2 regions of the Psychrobacillus sp. FSL K6-4615 genome follow, and region 1 is predicted to be linked to the other one. Evidence: a T-box and tRNA genes for the amino acid it is inferred to sense, from the RefSeq annotation. Region 1 holds a T-box; the other holds one or more tRNA genes.
What was found. A T-box is a leader RNA that pairs with one kind of tRNA and senses whether it is charged. The one in region 1 lies ahead of MKX53_RS11200 (valine--tRNA ligase), so its partner is inferred to be a tRNA-Val.
Positions count from the first base shown of each region.

Region 2: it has a tRNA-Val gene. The T-box ahead of MKX53_RS11200 (valine--tRNA ligase) is inferred to sense a tRNA for this amino acid. The anticodon was not compared.

Region 1 is NZ_JBBOYQ010000001.1:2,245,873-2,253,028, forward strand. Features, by position in the region: gene MKX53_RS11190 (ATP-grasp domain-containing protein) at 1-309, shown strand, start outside; gene MKX53_RS11195 (ATP-grasp domain-containing protein) at 306-1,118, shown strand; gene MKX53_RS11200 (valine--tRNA ligase) at 1,284-3,926, opposite strand; T-box leader at 4,150-4,375, opposite strand; gene MKX53_RS11205 (hypothetical protein) at 4,599-5,189, opposite strand; gene MKX53_RS11210 (5' nucleotidase, NT5C type) at 5,258-5,836, opposite strand; gene ribD (bifunctional diaminohydroxyphosphoribosylaminopyrimidine deaminase/5-amino-6-(5-phosphoribosylamino)uracil reductase RibD) at 5,861-6,952, opposite strand; gene MKX53_RS11220 (GTP cyclohydrolase II) at 6,945-7,156, opposite strand, start outside.
Region 2 is NZ_JBBOYQ010000001.1:3,453,630-3,460,785, forward strand. Features, by position in the region: gene cdaA (diadenylate cyclase CdaA) at 1-713, opposite strand, end outside; gene MKX53_RS17295 (zf-HC2 domain-containing protein) at 835-1,461, opposite strand; gene sigW (RNA polymerase sigma factor SigW) at 1,479-2,051, opposite strand; gene rocF (arginase) at 2,259-3,158, opposite strand; gene MKX53_RS17310 (GNAT family N-acetyltransferase) at 3,229-3,819, opposite strand; tRNA gene MKX53_RS17315 (tRNA-Ala) at 3,925-3,997, opposite strand; tRNA gene MKX53_RS17320 (tRNA-Gln) at 4,016-4,090, opposite strand; tRNA gene MKX53_RS17325 (tRNA-Tyr) at 4,097-4,180, opposite strand; tRNA gene MKX53_RS17330 (tRNA-Val) at 4,201-4,276, opposite strand; gene MKX53_RS17335 (hypothetical protein) at 4,700-4,882, opposite strand; gene MKX53_RS17340 (hypothetical protein) at 4,969-5,319, opposite strand; gene MKX53_RS17345 (transglutaminase-like domain-containing protein) at 5,502-6,662, opposite strand; gene MKX53_RS17350 (M15 family metallopeptidase) at 6,779-7,156, opposite strand, start outside.

The DNA.
Region 1 (7,156 bases):
GTAGGCGGACAAGTCGTTGCCTGTATGTTTCGCGAATCTCAAACAGATTTCCGTGCCAATATAACAAACGGTGGCTCCGCCTCCCCTATTATTCTCACGTCCCGACAAATGGAAGTGGCAATCCAAGCTGCTGAAGCTTTAGGTGCAGAGTTCGCAGGTGTAGATTTGTTGTTTGGGGATAATGATGAACCACTCGTTTGTGAAGTAAATGGCGTTGCACATATTCGTAACATCTTTAATGTGACTGGTATAAATGTTGGGGACGCTATGATTGAATATATTCAATCTAAAATAGGAGCTGTTGTATGAATGGATTGCTCATTTACGAAAAAGCCGAAATAGAACGAAACCGAAGCTTCATTGATCGATTAATAAATGCTTCGAGTCAATATTCGTTAACGTTAAAAGTAGTAGATGATCAAAGTCCCATCCCAGAAGCAGACTTTATATTCTTTCGTTCCAGAAACCCGCAACTTGCAAAACAATTAGAACAACGCAATATACCAATGTTCAATCGGGCAGAGGTAAATGTTATTGCCAATGACAAATTAAAAGCAATACAGCTTGTACAGCTTCTTGGTATTGCAACCGTACCAACTAAAAAAATAGTAACTGATACTGAGATTAATGAATATCCTATTATACTAAAAACAATCGACGGCCACGGCGGGAAGCAAGTAGAAATAGTTAAAACCCAAAAAGAAGCCACTTCCTTCCTAAATATGTTTTCCGAAAACACGATTATCGCCCAGCAGTATATTGAAACAAACGCTACTGATGTACGTGTATTCATGCTCGGCGAAGAAGTAGTGGGTGCTGTAAAAAGAATTGGACCAAAAGATAGTTTTAAATCTAATTTCACACTAGGTGGTACAGTTGAAAAATACATGCTAGACTCACAACAACATATAGAGGTAGAGAAAATCGCTAAATCGCTTAAAAGTGATTATATTGGTATTGATTTTCTTCTATTACCGGACGAAACCTGGCTTTTCAATGAAATCGAGGATCCCGTTGGCGCAAGATCCTATTACGAAACAACTAAAGAAGATATTGCAGAGCCTATAATGGAATATATTCATAAGAAACTCACAAAAAAAGAGAGAGACGAGATTTAATCGTCCTCTCTTTTTTGACGTTTGAATGGAAACACAGGAAAGTAGCGGAGAATCACCTGAATGTATAGAAATATCACCCGAATGTCATGAAAAACCACTGGAATCTGGAGAACTCTTCCCGAAAAAAAGCATGCACCCAAATCATCGGGTGCACGCTCAAATTTTTTATAGATTATTTAATTCTTCCATACGCTTCAATACAGATGCGTGTTTCTCTAGATAGTCAGCTTCTTTTGCACGTTCTTCTGCAACTACTGCCTCTGGTGCTTTGGAAACAAAGCGTTCATTAGATAGTTTCCCTTGAACTAACTTCACTTCTTTAGCCCATTTTTCTAGCTCTTTTGTTAAACGAGCTTTCTCGGCATCAATATCGATTAACCCTTGTAGCGGAAGATATAAAACCGCTCCCGTAACTACAGCAGACATTGATTGACTAGGTGCTTCTAATTCTAATCCTATTACAAGTGGTTCTGGATTACAGAAACGCTCCAAATACTTAGCATTTGCTTCTAATACGGCTAATGTATTTGCATCCTTCGCGGAAACATATAAAGGAACTTTTTTGCTCATTGGCGTTTGTACTTCTGAACGAATATTACGAACCGAGCGGATAATTTCAGAAAGTAACTTCATATTGTCCGCTTCATCTTTGTTTGAAAGTGCTTCGATTACAGTCGGCCAAGCAGCAACTGTAATCGACTCTCCTTCATGCGGAAGGTTTTGCCAAATTTCTTCTGTAATGAATGGCATAAATGGATGTAATAGACGCATAGTATTGTCTAAAACATAAGCTAGTACGGAACGTGTCATTTTTTTCACTTCTTCATCTTCCCCGTTAAGTGGAAGTTTTGCCATTTCAATATACCAGTCACAGAAATCATCCCAGATGAAGTTATAAAGCGCACGACCAACTTCACCAAATTCATAACGATCTGAAAGTCTTGTTACTTGCTCAATCGTTTCATTTAAACGTGTAAGAATCCATGCATCCGCAACCGATTTTTTACCATCTAAATTTATCTCTTCAAATTTCAAGCCATCCATATTCATTAATGCAAAACGAGATGCATTCCAAATTTTGTTGGCAAAGTTCCAAACAGCTTCTACTTTTTCTGTTGAGAAACGTAAATCTTGCCCAGGTGATGATCCAGTACTTAGGAAGTAACGTAGCGAATCTGCTCCGTATTGATCAATAATATCCATTGGATCAATACCATTTCCTAGCGATTTAGACATCTTACGACCGTCTTCCGCACGTACCAGACCGTGTATTAGAACATCATCAAAAGGACGAGTACCAGTAAATTCTATCCCTTGGAAAATCATACGAGAAACCCAGAAGAATATAATGTCATAACCAGTTACGAGCGCATTTGTAGGATAATACTTTTTGAACTCTTCGTTTTCTGCATCTGGCCAACCTAATGTAGAAAACGGCCATAATGCCGAGGAGAACCAAGTATCTAAGACATCGTTATCTTGATTCCAGTTTTCTGGATCAGCTGGTGCTTCGTTCCCAACATAAATTTCTCCAGTTTCTTTATGATACCAAGCTGGAATACGATGTCCCCACCATAATTGACGTGATATACACCAGTCATGAATATTTTCCATCCAACGCAAATACGTTTTTTCAAAACGATCTGGTACAAAATTCACTTTTCCTTCTGCTTCTTGAAGTTTTATAGCTTCTTTTGCAAGTGGTTGCATTTTAACAAACCATTGAGTCGATAGATATGGTTCAACTACTGCTCCACTTCGTTCAGAATGTCCTACTGAATGCGCATGTTCTTCAATTTTGAAAAGAACTCCTGCATCTTGTAAATCTTTAACGATTTGTTTACGACATTCAAATCGGTCCATTCCATTATAAGTAGCTGCATTCCCATTCATCGTTCCGTCTTCATTCATCACTAAAATACGTTGTAAGTTGTGACGGTTCCCGATTTCAAAGTCATTTGGGTCATGTGCAGGTGTAATTTTCACTGCGCCACTTCCAAACTCCATATCAACGTAATCATCTCCAACAATCGGTATTTCACGTCCAATAATCGGAAGTTTTACTGTTTTTCCGATTAAATGCTTATAACGATCATCTTCTGGATGTACTGCTACTGCAGTATCCCCAAGCATTGTTTCTGGTCTAGTAGTAGCAACATCGATTGATCCAGTACCATCTGCAAGTGGGTAATGCATATGATAGAATGCACCCTGTACATCTTTGTGGATTACTTCAATATCAGAAAGTGCCGTTTTAGTTGCTGGATCCCAGTTGATAATGTATTCGCCGCGGTAGATTAAACCTTTGTTATACAGCTTTACGAATACTTCTTTCACTGCATTTGATAATCCTTCATCTAAAGTAAAGCGCTCACGCGAATAGTCTAACCCAAGTCCAAGTTTCGACCATTGTGCACGGATATGACCAGCGTATTCTTCTTTCCACTTCCATGTTTCTTCGACAAACTTTTCGCGGCCCAAATCATATCTTGTAATATTATCAGCACGCAGTTTTTCCTCTACTTTTGCTTGTGTTGCGATACCTGCATGATCCATACCCGGAAGCCATAAAGCATCATATCCTTGCATACGTTTCATACGAACAATAATATCTTGTAATGTAGTATCCCATGCGTGACCTAAATGTAGTTTACCGGTAACATTCGGTGGTGGAATTACGATAGTATAAGGTTCTTTATCGCTTTCTGGATGAGCTTCGAAGTATTTTCCTTCTAACCACCATTCATACCGTCCTTTTTCAATCGACTGCGGATCATACTTTGTGGACATCGTTGTTTCGTTTGTCATTGTCAGTTCCTCCTAAAAAAGAATATCAATTACGCCTCGGAGTAATTGCGTCCAGATTTTGAATCGAGCTTGAGGCCTACAGGATGTAGGTCATGTAGGCGTTGCGACACGACGTCGCGAACTTAGACTGCCTTCCTTGACTCCTCTTTAAAATCTGTGACATCCGCCGGAGGCTTTATTTTCGTTCAACATTTGAACGAATATAAAAAAACTCCTATCGTCATTAAAGGACGAAGGAGTTTGTTCGCGGTACCACCTTTATTCGCGAATGCTAAAAAACGCATCACGCTCTCAATTCGATAACGGCTTCAAACCGGCATTTGCTACTTACGTTCACAAATACTGCTCGTGGGCTACCTTCAAATGGCGGTTAACAGAAACATTTCAGCAAATTGTTTCCTTTCTTTTGAGAACCAAATCATTCTACTCTTCCCATTCATTGCATCTCTATTCATTTGTTCCATTGTAAAGGATATTATTATATGCCGTCAAGTCTAGTATGGTGAAAGGAGAATTACAATGAGAAAAGGATATAACCCATATTTATTGCCCGATTGGTTACGTAAAACACGTTTCTATTGTAAGCATGTAAGTATTCCAATTTGTACTTTCCAATTAATACGAGTACTAATCGTGCCTACCACATGGGATTTCCTCTTATTGGTACTATTACTACTCATCTGTTTTTTGTTTTACAAGAACATTATTTGATGGGAATGTCAGCTTTGAATATCCATCATCCAAATCTAAAATGAATTGAAGCTCGAACTCCTCGCCTTGCGGTATTTTCACTTCAACTGGTTCAGCAGGGTTTGGTGCTTCTACTTCTGCAACTGGTTTAACTGGAACGGGTACAGGAGCTTCCTCGTATTCACAGTGTACAGTCCACCCAACTTCAATTGCCGCTTGCTCTGTTGGTTTCGAGTTAATATGGTTCACTTGAACTGTTGGCTTGGAACCTTCTTTTAATTTGTCTTTACCGAATTCGATACTCATTGGTACTGCATATTCAAAATAGCCGACCTCACCTTGCAGATCTAAGTCTTCAATCTCGGTGAATTCGCTCGTAGCATGATGCTCCTCTTCACCTTCCTCAAACTTAACGTGGCAGGTGATGTGGTATATACCTACTATTTGAATAATATTCTCCTTCTCAGTGACTTCGCATTGAGGAGTTACTGCAACATTTTTAATTTCTTTCGGAACCCCAAAGCTTGGTGGAAAACGAAATTGTTCTTTTACATCCCAGGTTTTTGTCGTCATAAGTCATCCTCCTTCTATAGGACAACTTATGAATAGAACAAAAGGGATAGAACATATTTCACTTAGAATTACTTTTTGTCGTTGTTTTTATCCACAATCTGCTTTAGTTCTAACCAATTTGTTAACCTTGGAATTGTAAGATGTTGGTTATACGATTGCGTTTTCACATAAACTTGTAATGTATCATCTGTTAATGTGTTTAATACGTCTGGCTTATCGTCGAAATAATAATCCAACTGTAAGTCCCGAATAATATTTACCTTTGCTTGGTCCTTCATGCCACAAAAGAATTTTTCTTCTGTGACTGGGAATCCTTGTTCCATTAACCAATTCATCGTTCTTTCACGATGTTCTGCTGGTCTAGCCGTAATATAGTATACCTCATGCCCCTGTTGTTGTAGATTTACTAACGTTTCTACAGCATCTGGGTATGCTGGACAATTAGTATAATATATTTGTTCCAATGTATCATTCCACATTTTAGAGCCGGCTTCATCGGACAATCCGAATAATTCATGTATTTCAACTCTATCTAACGCATGAAATTTATCTAATTCCACTTGTTGTCCTAACTTTTCGTTATAAATATGAAAAGCATGTTCTCTTAAATTGATCAATGTATCATCAATATCAAATCCAAATTTCATCTAATATGCCACATCCATTACATCTTATTTGTAAGTTGGATAACCAACAAACTTAAAGTCTTTCCCTATTTTTTGAATTTCCGTATCGATTAGCTCAACTGCATCACTCATTAAGTCAATACCGCTACCCTCCATAAAGGTCGGAGCATTTTTACCACCTATTAACTTAGGTGCAATATATATAACTGCTTTATCAATTAATTTATTTTCCAAAAATGCTGCATTGATCGTCCCTCCACCTTCAATTAACAAAGAGGAGATAGACTTTTCACCTAATATTTGAACGACTTCTTGTACATCTACATGGGTAGTTCCAGTTGTATGGAACACTTGAACGCCTTGATTGATTAGCTTCTCTTTTTTATCATGGTCATAATTTACACTTGTAAAAATCCACGTCTGCGCTAATTGATCGGTTACAAGCTTGGCATCTAAAGGAATTTTCAATGTTGAGTCTAAAACTATACGAATCGGATTACGACCATTTTCAATACGAGTAGTTAGTTCTGGATTATCTTCCGTAACAGTATTAACCCCGACTAAAATGGCCAAATGCTCATTTCTAAGATGATGAACATCCTCTCGTGCATCTGCCGACGTAATCCATTTACTATGAGCAGAGTGTGTGGCAATTTTACCGTCTAATGTTATCCCCGATTTTAATGTCACAAAAGGCTTCTCTGTTACGATAAACTTGTTGAATACTTCATTCATCCTTTTAGAAGCTTCCTCTTGAATACCGGTAATCACATTTATCCCAGCATCCTCTAGAATTTTGACTCCTCGCCCTGATACGATTGGATTTGGGTCGAGCGTTGCAATGACAACAGTTTTAATACCTGCTGCAACAATTGCTTCAGCACAAGGGCCAGTTCTTCCGTGATGGGAACATGGTTCCAGTGTGACATAAATCGTAGCACCTTTTGCATGCTCCCCTGCCATTCTAATAGCATGAATTTCTGCATGAGGCTCTCCAGGTTTCATATGCGCACCAATACCAACGATACGATTATTATTTACAATCACTGCTCCTACTAATGGATTCGGATCTGTTTGTCCTTTCATTGCTCTCGCATTTTGCAGGGCAAGATCCATATAAAATGCGTGATTAGTCATTTTGAAAAGTACCTTCTTCCTCCATATGACCTGAACGATTTATTTTCGTGTGTAAGTATTTTTCATTGTATTCCGAAACGTCCCCCCATAATGGAGTACGCCCCGCTACAGCCAAACCTGCATCCTTTAATGCTTTTACTTTCTTTGGATTGTTCGTTATCAATGTAACAGGTTTCGAACGCAATACTTTTAAGACTTCGATCG
Region 2 (7,156 bases), 1.2 Mb from region 1:
CCATTGGAGGTTAAACTAATCGCCCCAGTTTCTTCTGAAACAACAATCGTTATCGCATCTGTCACTTCACTTAAACCAATTGCAGCTCGATGCCTCGTACCTAATTCTTTCGATATGAAAGGACTTTCAGACAAAGGCAAATAGGATGCTGCTGAAGCAATTTTATCTTTTTTTATAATAACGGCCCCATCATGAAGTGGCGTATTTGGAATGAATATATTAATAAGAAGCTCTGATGTGATATAAGAGTTTAACGGAATACCCGTTTCTATATAATCGGTCAAACCGGTTTCTCTCTCTATGGAGATGAGGGCACCAATTCTTCTCTTTGCCATATAACTAATCGATTTCGTCATGGCTGTTATGAGTCGACCTTGCTCTTCTTCCAGCTGCATGGTGCTTCTAGAGAATAACTTCCCTCTACCGATCTGTTCAAGTGCTCTTCTTATTTCCGGTTGGAAAATAATAATAATAGCTAAGAACCCAAACTCAATTACTCGATCCAATAACCAGTCAAGCGTATTTAAGCCGAAAAAGTCCGTTACAACTCTTGCAATAACAATCACAAAAATTCCTTTTAACAATTGAACTGCTTTAGTTCCTTTAATCAAGGTAATAACCTTATAAATAACAAACCATACAAATAAAACATCCAAAATATTTACAATAACGTTTACTGGCATAAGGTCTGTAAATTGCTCCATAAACGACATGTGGCATCCCCCACTTTTCCTCACTAATCCATTCTAAATAAGTATAACATAATTACGATAATCCCTCGCTTTTGGAACACAAAAAGTCTATCCAATAATATTTATGGATAGACTTTCATTTCTATTTGTCCTCTTTTTCAAAGAATGACACAACATTCTTCGCACCGTCTTTAATGTGGAACCATAGCCAGTCAAATACTTCATTGATTTCTTCACTAGTTCCGGTAACATTCGCAGTAGAAGCCATATATGCAGTTCCATTGATAATCGTTAAGTTTCCATCTAATTCTCCGTCAATCTGAACATCCCCGTTTCGAACAACCAGATCTCCCTTAACGACTTGTCCTTCAGGTATAATAACTGTTTCTCCTTCTACAAGAACGTTTTCTTGCTTAGTAAAGGAGAATTGTTGCTCATCATTAAAGTTCGTAAAAAGTGCACTACTCATCAATAATAAGAACATTGCAGCGGCTGCAAGAACTGGATGACGTCGCAACCATTTACTAACCCCTGCAGAAGATTTTTCTTTCGGCAATCTAGCTATAACCGAATGATTGAAATCATTTGGTGCCTCTATGTGAGCAGCTCCTTTGACGAAAGCAACAACATCGCTTAACTCATGCATATGAGCCTGGCAAGCTTCGCATGATTGCAAATGAGATTTAAGTTCCAGCTCATGTTCACGGCTGATTTCACCATCTAAATATTCGTGCATAAAGTGAACAATTCGTTCTGGACACGCATTCATCTTGATTCCCTCCTATATTATATATGAGGCTGTCTGCTTAACTGTTTTCTAAGCGCTTCTCGTCCTCTATGAATCCTTGTTTTAACTGTTCCAAGTGGCAAATCTAATATCTCGCTTATTTCTTGCAAAGATAATTCTTCCATATACTTTAATACAATAGCCGATCTATATTTATCGGGAAGTCTACTAATTTCATACTGTATACGCTCCTGTAGTTCCAGTTTCATGAGTTCTTCTTCTGGAAGTTCATCAGAGGCTGCGATTTGAGAATACATATCAAGGCCTTCTGTACCTCTTACTTCTGCATCTAAATAGTAATCCGGCTTTTTTTTACGAATACGATCAATACATAAATTAGTAGCAATTCTATACAGCCAAGTTGAAAATTTTCTTTTTTGATCGAACGTATGAATATTGATGAAAGCACGGACAAACGCCTCTTGAGCTATATCTTCTGCTTCATGACGGTTCCCAAGCATCCTAAAGCACACTTGAAATAGTCTATGCTGATACAGGTCGACAATCTCCGCGAATGCGTCTTTATCACCCTTTAATACTTGTTTTATTCGTTTATTCACTAACGCATCCATCGTGATATCTCGCCTCCGCCCCATGCGGCTGTCTTACCTTTACGTATGAAGGTATCCACAGGTTTCATTTATTTATAATATCTTAATATTATCAAACTTTTCCAACTTTGTCTGGATTATCAAAAAGAAAAAGCAGACAATATGTCCGCTTTTTCTTTTCAGCTATTTAACTTATCTATGAATAATGTTGGTCCCTATATACCCTTCTTAAATAAGGCTTTCTCCTAATAGTGACCCCATTAGTCCTACTGCTACATCAGCTGTTTTATTTTTTTCATCCAAAATTGGGTTTACTTCTACGAATTCAGCAGAAGTGATCATATTTGAAGCATAGAGCATTTCCATTGCTAAATGACTTTCTCGATATGAGATCCCACCAGCCACGGGAGTTCCTACGCCGGGTGTATATAGTGGATCTAGACCATCTAAATCGAGTGAAAGATGCACTCCATCAACCTTACGATCCACAAAATACTGAATGGCTTGTGTCATTACTTCAGACATTCCAAGCTTGTCAATTTCATGCATAGAAAATACTTTAATACCTTTTTCTTTGATCAGTTCACGTTCTCCTGGATCTACCGAACGAGCACCTATAATAACAACATTCTCTGGTTTAATCTTCGGTGCAAAATCTCGAATATTCACTAGCTCCTCATGTCCTAATCCAATACTTACTGCAAGTGGCATCCCATGAATATTACCAGTCGGCGATGTTTCAGCAGTATTTAAATCGGCATGTGCATCATACCAAATAACTCCCAAGTTTTCATAGCGATCTGCCAATCCAGCAAGTGTTCCTATAGCAATACTATGATCCCCGCCAAGGACTATTGGAAAATTGCCTTCCCCAATAATATCGTGAACTCGGTTAGCAAGTATTGTATTAGCTGCAACCACTTCTTCTAGATTACGTAATTTCGTATTTTGAGATGTCTCTCTTCTACCTATTGCAATGTCCCCTACATCATCTACAGAGTGACCAAGCTCTTGAAGTCTCTCCACTACCCCAGCATATCGTATAGCACTCGGTCCCATATCGACACCTCGTCTATTTTGCCCTAGATCCATTGGGACCCCGATAATTGATATATTTAATTTATTCATAATTTTATGCCCCCTTTAGTTCTTACATCTATTGTAAATGCTAGAGGGTGTTTGGCTCAACCAAGCATAATTACGAATATTTATTCATTAATTGAACTAGCTTGTATTTCACTTCCGACCATTCGCTATCTATAATAGAGTAGACAACCGCATTTCGAACAAAACCGTTAGATCGTATCCGTTCATTTCGCAGTATACCCTCTTTTACACCGCCAATTCGTTCAATTGCCCTTTGAGAAGATACATTTAACTCATCTGTTTTAAACTGAACACGAATTGTCCCCATTTGCTCAAAGCAATACTTTAACAATAAATATTTACACGTCGTATTTACGTGTGTACGCTGATACTGTTTCCCATAGTAAGTAGAGCCTATCTCGCAACTATAATTTGTCTGGTCTATTCCATAAATACGAGTGGTACCCATAATTTCTTTTGTTTCTGTATTTTCTACTACAAATGCAAGAGCAGTTCCCTCTACATTCATTTGGTGAATGCCAACTGCCAACCACTTTTCTAGCTGTTGCTTGTTTTCTATTTTATTTAACATAAATTCAAAAATTTTGGGTTCATACAGTTCCCACAATGCTCCACTATCTGAAGTTAGTAATGGACGTAAGGTTACATCCCCATAGGTTAGTGTCTCAGTCAAATTGTACACCTCGCTTTTTATTTCATCATAAAGGAAAATGCACTATATTGAAAAGTATTTTCACCCACAAAAAAACTCTCTCAACTTTAGGTTGAAAGAGTTTTACTATATTTATGGAGCCTAGCGGGATCGAACCGCTGACCTCCTGCGTGCAAGGCAGGCGCTCTCCCAGCTGAGCTAAGGCCCCAATACTATTTGAAAAAGTTGGCTGGGGTACCTGGATTCGAACCAGGGCATGATGGAATCAAAATCCATTGCCTTACCGCTTGGCTATACCCCATTAAACTGGTGGAGGGGGACGGATTCGAACCGCCGAACCCTAAGGAGCGGATTTACAGTCCGCCGCGTTTAGCCACTTCGCTACCCCTCCAAAGCTAAATTTAAATATTATGGTGGAGGATGACGGGCTCGAACCGCCGACCCTCTGCTTGTAAGGCAGATGCTCTCCCAGCTGAGCTAATCCTCCTGGGTTTTATAAAATCTAGTACGTTATAGCATTCCATCTGGAAAAACTATTATACATTCTGTTGAAAGTATTTTCTTATTTAAATGAAAACCAGACAAGAACTATAATATCATATATCTGACATTAGGACAAGTTTTTTCCTTAAAATAAATTAATGAGAAGCTTCCAACCGGATTTGAACCGGTGACCTCTTCCTTACCATAGTAGACTTCCTGTATTTCACATTATTTATTCTACTTTCAAATGTCTTATTTGACAATAGTTTTTAAGGTATAAATTTTCATTAACCATCTATTTTTATCTTCTTTGGTCACACTTTTTTAGTGTTTGGTCACACATCGGTCACTTTGGACGCTTTGAGTTTCTACTATTTAAATAGAAAACCACCTTCCGTTGATTAATAGAAGGTGGTTTTCTACTATATTAAGTTCGTTCAATTACTTTCATGTCTTTAATATGAATAATATTGATCCCAATTTCTTCTTCTGTCATAATCATTCGTGCTCCGTTTATTTCAATGGGATTTAAACTCCGTACATCTGAATTAGTTTCAAATTCAAATTTTTGTCCGCTATAAAAAGTAATTTTGACTTCATATTTTTTCATTTAACTCCCCCCTTTAAGTATCTATTCGAGAGGAGTAAGGAAAGTCCTTCTATTATGAAGTAATAATATGGTTGGTGATTTTTATTTTATTGTATTAAATAAGCTCCCAGTAATTCTTCGCATTTATTCTTTATCTCTACGTTTAAAAGTTTCTTGTGGTCCTCTATCCCTCTTGATTGGAAAATGTATGTCGTTGAGTCGTTATCAGTTCCCCATTTAAAGACTTTCATATCATTACGGAGTAAATACATTTCCGATGCCTTTAAATCTTTTTGTACCTTTTCAGCTGCAGTCTCTACTATTTGTAAGTACGGTCTTTTTAATTTTAACGGTAAATTATTTATTTGATTGATGTCTTTTTCTAACACTTTTATCAGCATTGGCAAATATAGTTGATTTTCGAAGTATATTAATTCCTCTGGTCGAATGTCCGGCATAATAAACACCTCATCTTCTTTTTTATTTATTATACGAACAATAGTTCTATTTTACAACTAGTATTATTTGGACAAATAAAAAAACACCTCATGAGAGATGCTTTTTTCATATATTTTCTTTTAACTAACTGTATACTAATCCACGAAAATTAACCCTTTTATATCAAGTAAATTAGTATATGTTATTTCTTCGCTACTTGAGCTTTCTTTACTTCTTTGTAATTATAAGCTTTAGCCATGCTTTGGTCAAACTCAACATTTGTAGCTTTGAAATCTGTTTCAATGTTAAAGATATCTTTGTCTCTTTGGGACTGTGTAAATAATATAAATCTATCATCTTTTCTAGTGATGTTGTCAGTGTAAGTTGCATCTGTATAGTACCAGTTACCACCAACTTTTACAGCGTTCCAAGCATGAGCATCTCCTGTTAGCAATCTAGATTCAATACCAAATCTATCCAACAATATAGACATCAAATCAGTATATCCAGTACATACAGTATTGTTCATCCACCATATTAAATACTGATGCTCATCTTCAATGTCTCCACCATACTCAAGTTGCCCAACAACAAAATCATTTATAGCAGCAACAACATCATAATCTGTTTCTAGCTTATAATTTTCTACAATATATTTTTCAGCAGCATCCATTTTTTCCTTACGTAAAATCTCATCATCTTCATAATAATCGTTAACTACTAACATTCTATTTTTGTAAACACCATTTGAAATTTTATCAGTTCTTATTTCTACACTTCTTCCGAAGAAAGTGTATCCTTGAATGTTTTGACTAATATCACTTGAGAGGAAACTGTAGTCTGTAAACTGATCTTTCAAGTCTGTTTTTGTGTAAACTACAACTTCTTTAGGTTGGAACTGTGGGTTGTTATATAAGTCTTTTGCGATCTTCTTTAAGTCGTCTAAGTTTTTAAACTGTTGAGTTCCAGTGACTTCTGGTTTTACAACAGGTGCAGTTACTTTACCCTTGTTAACTTGTGCTAACTTCTCTTTAGACGGTGTTGCATATTTGACAGCACTTGGATTTTTCTGTACAAACCCTGCAGAACCTACTCCGTATAAACCGCCGTTTTGAGCTTTGTACTGGTATGTACGATACTCTTCACCTTTTTTCAGCATACGTACAGTGGTTAACCCACCTTTTGAATTTATCTTTACTAAAGGTGTTGCTTTTAGTATTGTAACTTTTCCGGTCTGACCTGCCTTCAATTCTGTTTTACCCCACATTACTTTAGACGCTGCCTCCACCGTATTCACCTGGAATGTAAGTAAACCCATGGTAAGGGTTGTAATTATTGTGCCTTTAATAAACTTTGAACACATATGTATTTTCTCCTTTCCGATTACTTTAATAGTACATATTGGAAATAGTGATGTCTATAGACTTATTATTAAAAAAATAAAAAAGCCCCACTCAATTTAATGAGCAGGGCTTGATATCATTTAGTATTTAATTTAGCAAGCATCTCTTTAGAAGGTGTTTCATACTTAATATAACCATTCATTTTAGTAACCCACATACCGCCACCAACATTATATTGACCATCATTGTCGTCTCGGTAACGATACACCCGATATTCTTCGCCAGGATTCAGAACACGAACCATTTGAAGTTTCCCATTTGATCCATCTTGCCATAGGTTAATGCGTTTTAAAATAGTAACCTTGCCTATTTGACCAGGCTTTAATTCTGTCTTACCCCACATGATTTTATCATTGCTAACACTTTCAACTGCTTTAAGTGGTGTAAAAACAGGTCTATGTCCAGCCTTCAATTGAGCTATAGTTAAACCTTTGTTGTATTGCAAATGAGGATA